Linked DNA regions of Blastochloris viridis. Each later gene encodes a partner of the first gene's protein in a complex. Links are inferred from orthologs where the notes say so. Each region holds a gene or a part of one and is shown in the gene's direction. Other genes may lie near its edges.

Region 1 (2,853 bases):
GCTGCCTGCCCAATGGCTGCGTCGCCGAGGTGGTGATGGACGAAAAGCTGCTGGGCCAGCTCAAGGTCGGCAAGCAGGCCACCTTCATCATCTTCCAGACCCCGGAAGAGGGCATCGGCATTCCGATGCAGCTCAACGGCTTCGGCCCTGGCTTCGAGAAGCTGCCCTGAGGCTCCGCCGCGACGGTGGTCCGCCGCCACCCGCCGTGGCAGCGGCCGGCGGGGCGTCTTAATCCTTTGGCGTCGCGGATCATGGGTCCCCTTTCCTCGCATCGCTTCGCGATGCTCGCCGGGGACGACGCATCGAGGGTGTCGTGGGCGCGGCCGGAAAACTTGGCCAGAAAACTTGGCGGTGAAACCACCTCCGGTCATCCCCGGCGAGCGCGGCGTCAGCCGCGCGAGGGAAGGGGACCCATGATCCGCGGCAGGAACACGCGATACGGTTTCCGGATGATCCCTTCGGGCTCCCGGAAACAAGCTCGCCGAAAACCCCTTTGCGAATAAGGGTTTTCCGGCGATCGGAATACGGTTCTCCGACCTGATCGGCCGGAAACCGTATGAGGCGCACGGCTGGCGATCGCCCGAACTGGCAATCGCCTGGTGGCGGCCCTATCTTCCGGGCAACAGCCGGAGCCCGCCCATGACCGCGTCGTCCTCGCTCTCCCTCCTGGCCCGCGCCGGGCTCGACCCGGCCGCAGCCCTGCGCCTCACCGCCCACGCCCTCGATGGCGCCGACGATGGCGAGCTGTTCCTGGAGTATTGCCAGAGCGAGGCTCTGGTGTTCGACAACGGCCGGCTGAAGACGGCGAGCTACGACACCTCGCAGGGCTTCGGCCTGCGCGCGGTCAAGGGCGAGGCCGCCGGCTACGCCCACGCCTCCGACATCTCCGAGGCGGCGCTGGCCCGCGCCGCCGACGCGGTGCGGGCGGTGGCCTCCGGCCATCGCGGCACGCTGGCGCTGGCGCCGGAGCGCACCAACGTGCGGCTCTATGGCGACGACAACCCGCTGGGTGCCCCGGCGTTCGAGGTCAAGACTGCGCTGCTGGCCGAGATCGACGCCTATGCGCGCAGTCGCGAGCCGCGGCTCAAGCAGGTGTCGGCCTCGCTGGCCGGCTCCTGGCAGGTGGTCGAGATCGTGCGGCCGGACGGCGAGATCGTCCGCGACGTGCGGCCGCTGGTGCGGCTGTCGGTCAATGTGGTGGCCGAGCACGGCGGCCGGATGGAAACCGGCAGCTACGGCCTCGGCGGCCGCGAAGGCTTCGCCCGCATCATCGCGCCGGAGACCTGGCAGGCGGCGGTGGACGAGGCCATTCGCCAGGCGCTGGTGAATCTTGAGGCGGTGCCGGCGCCGGCCGGCGAGCTCGACGTGGTGCTGGGCGCCGGCTGGCCCGGCATCATGCTGCACGAGTCGGTCGGCCACGGCCTGGAAGGCGACTTCAACCGCAAGAAATCCTCCGCTTTCGCCGGGCTGCTCGGACAGCAGGTCGCGGCGCGTGGCGTGACAGTGGTCGACGACGGCACCATTCCCGGCCGGCGCGGCTCGCTCACCGTCGATGACGAGGGCACCCCCGCCCACCGCACCGTGCTGATCGAGGACGGCATCCTGGTCGGCTACATGCAGGACCGCCAGAACGCCCGGCTGATGGGCATGACGCCGACCGGCAACGGCCGGCGCGAGAGCCACGCCCACGTGCCGCTGCCGCGCATGACCAACACGGTGATGATGGGCGGCGACCGCAGCCCCGAGGAGATCATCGCCTCGGTCAGGAACGGCATCTATGCGGTGGCGTTCGGCGGTGGCCAGGTCGACATCACCTCCGGCAAGTACGTCTTCAACTGCACCGAGGCCTATCGCATCGAGAACGGCAAGGTCGGCGCGCCGCTGAAAGGCGCCATGCTGATCGGCAACGGCCCCTCCGACCTTCACCGCGTCACCATGATCGGCAACGACCTGGAGCTCGACCCCGGCATCGGTACCTGCGGCAAAGCGGGCCAGGGGGTGCCGGTCGGCGTCGGCCAGCCGACCCTGCGCATGGACAAGATCACCGTCGGCGGCACCGCCGGGTGAAGCTTGATGCCTGGGTCCCCTTCCCGACCGCCTGACGGCGGTCGCCGGGGACGACCGCGAGGTGGTTCGCAGCCATGTTCGGCGGTGAAGGTCCGTGGTCGGATTTTCGAGCTGCGGCGGCGACAGCTCGGCCGGTCGTCCCCGGCGAGCCCGCGCAGCGGGCGAGGGACGGGGACCCAGGGACCACGCTACAACCAAATCCGCTCCTCACTTCAGTGTGACCATCCGTCCCGAATCGGGACACGGGTTTTCGTTCCCCTGTCCGCATTGTGGTCACGAGCCTTGGCCAAGAAGGACGCGCGCGGCGGACGCCGCACGATTCGTACCGCGCAAGCCTGATGCGGCCTGCGAAATCCGGCCTGATCGGCCGGATTTCGTATGCCATCGCAGACCCCTTGGAGGACGGATGCACGCCGACGGCTTTGGCCTGTTCGAGCAGGTGTTGGTGTTGCTGGGCGCCGCGGTGCTGGCGGTGCCGCTGGCCAAGCGCGCCCGCCTCGGTTCGATTGTCGGCTACCTCCTTGCCGGGGTGGCGATCGGTCCGCAGGCGCTCGGGCTGTTCCACGATCCCGGCACCGTCTCCCACCTCGCCGAACTCGGCATCGTGTTCTTCCTGTTCCTGATCGGGCTGGAGATGAAGCCGTCGCGGCTGTGGAAGATGCGCGGCGACATTCTCGGCCTCGGCGGCGCCCAGATGCTGATCACCGGCGCCACCCTGATGTGCGTGCCGCTGGCATTCGGCCGGCCGTTCGATGCCGCGCTGGTGGCGGGGCTCGGCCTGGCGCT
Region 2 (2,926 bases), 2.6 Mb from region 1 along the record:
TCGCGCCAACTCCCGTCGCCATTGCCGATCAGGAGCGGGCAGCCGAGGCTCTTGGCCCAGGCTTGCCAGTCGGCGATGACGTCGTCGCAATCGTCGGCCGCCGACAGCGTCACCGACAGCGCCGGGTCGCGGTGAGCGAGCACCACCGCGATCTGGCTGTGGTCTGGGGTGACGTCGGGCTCGATTCGGACGACGACGCCGAGATAGCTCTCGATCGGCACGTTCAGCCGCATCCGCACCCCGGCCACCGCCCGCCGCACGATGACGCGGGTGCGGTCGATCTCGATTTCGCGAATACGTCCGTCGGCAGACGGATCGACCGCCGCGAAGCACGCAGGCAACGCGAAAGGATCGATCCGAGACGTGCGAGCGGCTCCGGAAGATAAACCGATGCCGCACTCAGTTTGACGCTGCATAGTACTCCCCGCCGGTTTTTATTCGTCCCGGTTTGACATGAAGACTACCGCGGCGGTTTCGCTATGCGCTTAAGAAGTTGGGTTAACTAAACCTGAGCTTGGTCCGTTCCGCAGCCATGCTTGACGCAACCTTTCCAACACCAACCCTGGCGGGTCCCGGCGGCGTTGGCGGCCGGCGCGGCGCGCGCGAGCCGCGCCCCCTCTTTCGGAAGCCGGCGCAGCTTTGCCAGAATTGCAGTTCACCTCTGGTCTGCCGCGCTGGCCCGCCCGGCGCTCGCGCAAAGCCGTTTCCACTTTGCTCGAAACGGCTTAAACCGCACTGGAAAGGACACCCATGACCGATCTCATCGACCTGTCGGCGCTTCAGGCGCGCGTTGAAACCTTGCTGGCTGCCGCCCGCCGTGCCGGCGCCGATCAGGCCGACGCCGTCGCGCTGCGCGGCGTGTCGCTGTCGGTCGAGGTGCGCGACGGCCGGGTCGAGGAGAGCGAGCGCGCCGAGGGCGATGACATCGGCCTTCGGGTGTTCGTCGGCCGCCGCCAGGCTGCGGTCTCCACCAACGACGTCGTTCGGCTCGACCCCGACCAGTTGGCCGAGCGCGCGGTGGCGATGGCGCGGGCGACGCCGGAAGACCCCCACGCCCGGCTGGCCGATCCGGCCCGGCTGGCCACGACGGTGGCCGATCTCGATCTGCTCGACCCCGTTCTGCCCGACGCAGCAGTGCTGGAGCGCCTCGCGCGCACCGCCGAGCAGGCCGGCCTCGGCGTCGCCGGCGTCGCCAAATCCAACGGCGCCTCGGCCTCCGCCGGGCTGGGCGGCTTCGTGCTGGCGACCTCGGGCGGCTTCCGCGGCGCCTATGTGTCCAGCCAGCACAGCCTGTCGATGACCGCCATCGCCGGCGAGGGCACCGCGATGGAGCAGGACTGGGAGATGAGTTCGGCGCGCCACGCCCGCGACCTCGACGCCGCCGCCGACATCGGCCGCAAGGCCGGCGAGCGCGCGGTGCGGCGGTTGAACCCGCGCAAGGTGGCCACCACCCGCGTGCCGGTGATCTTCGACCCCCGCGTCGCCGGCAGCCTGGTCGGCCACATCGCCGCCGCGGTCAACGGCGCCGCCATTGCCCGCAAGACCAGTTTCCTGCTCGGCAAGCTCGGCAGCGAAATCATGCCGCGCGGCACCCGCATCGTCGATGACCCGCTGCGGCCGCGCGGCCCGCGCTCGCGCCCGTTCGACGGCGAGGGCGTCGCCAGCGCGCCGCTGGTGCTGGTCGATGACGGCGTGCTGTCGTCGTTCCTGCTCGACAGCGCCACCGCCGACGAACTCGGCCTTGCCACCACCGGCCACGCCAAGCGTGGCACCGGCGGCCCGCCCAGCCCGGCGCCGACCAACCTCCATCTCGCCGCCGGCCCGCTGAGCCCGCGCGAGCTGATCGGCGATCTGGCGGAGGGCTTCTACGTCACCGACCTGATCGGCATGGGCGCCAGCATCGTCACCGGCGACTATTCGCGCGGCGCCTCCGGCTTCTGGATCGAGAATGGCGAGCTCACGTTTCCGGTGTCCGAGGTGACGATCGCCGGCCACCTCGCCGATATCTATCGCGCGCTGACCCCGGCGAACGACCTCGAATTCCGCTACAGCACCAACGCGCCGACCGTGCGGGTGGAGGGGCTCACCATTGCCGGACGCTGACGCTCTCGCCGATCCGGAATCCGCCTGCGCCGTTCTCGCCGCGGCCGCCACCGCCGCCGGCGACATCGCCCTTCGCTACTTCCGCGCCGACGTGCGCAGCTGGACCAAGGGCCCCGCCAAGTCGCCGGTCACCGAGGCCGACGTCGCGGTCGACGTCTTCCTTCATCAGCGTCTGCTCGAGCTGGCGCCGGCCTATGGCTGGCTGTCGGAGGAAACCCGCGATTCGACCGACCGGCTGACGCGGTCGCGGGTGTGGATCGTCGACCCCATCGACGGCACCCGCTCCTTCATCGCCGGTGGCGCCGACTGGTCGATTTCCGCCGCGCTGGTCGAGGACGGCCGCCCCATCGCCGCCGCGCTCTATGTGCCGGTCTCACAAGAGCTGTTCGTCGCGCGCCTGGGCGGCGGCGCCAGACTGAACGGCCGGCCGATCCGCGCCGGCGACCGCACCGACCCAGCCGGCGCCCGCATGGCCGGCCCCAAGCAGGGCTATCCGGCGGTGACACGGCTGATGGAGCAGGCCGGCGCGACCGAGCGGGTGCGTTCGCTGGCGCTGCGCATCGCCCGCGTCGCCGAGGGCGCGCTGGACGCCGCCTTCGCCAGCGCCGGCGGCAACGACTGGGACCTCGCCGCCGCCGCCCTCCTGGTCGGCGAGGCCGGCGGCCGGCTCACCACCCACGCCGGCGCCGGGCTGGTGTTCAACCGGCCAAAGCCCGTTCACGGCGCGCTGGTGGCATCCGGGGCGGCGCTGCACGGCCCGCTGCTGGCGCGGCTCGCCGACATCGGCGCGCCACCGACGCCACCGGGCTGACGGTCCAGGCCC

Evidence for each region. Proteins that work in one complex are often made in the same cells at the same time.
Region 2: the proteins of tldD (region 1) and BVIR_RS03680 are in contact, whole or in part, in a solved structure (PDB 5NJ9), measured with the Escherichia coli proteins. The link is inferred for Blastochloris viridis from one-to-one orthologs.

What each region holds. Positions count from the first base shown.
Region 1 is NZ_CP012946.1:3,419,109-3,421,961, reverse strand. It holds tldD (metalloprotease TldD), read left to right. Parts: upstream 1-639; coding sequence 640-2,067; downstream 2,068-2,853. Other genes in the region: BVIR_RS14865 (monovalent cation:proton antiporter-2 (CPA2) family protein), read left to right, coding at 2,474-2,853; BVIR_RS14875 (invasion associated locus B family protein), read left to right, coding at 1-170. UniProt on the Escherichia coli protein: Metalloprotease involved in CcdA degradation. Suppresses the inhibitory activity of the carbon storage regulator (CsrA).
Region 2 is NZ_CP012946.1:826,953-829,878, reverse strand. It holds BVIR_RS03680 (TldD/PmbA family protein), read left to right. Parts: upstream 1-750; coding sequence 751-2,103; downstream 2,104-2,926. Other genes in the region: BVIR_RS03675 (3'(2'),5'-bisphosphate nucleotidase CysQ), read left to right, coding at 2,090-2,914; BVIR_RS03685 (DUF6101 family protein), read right to left, coding at 1-416.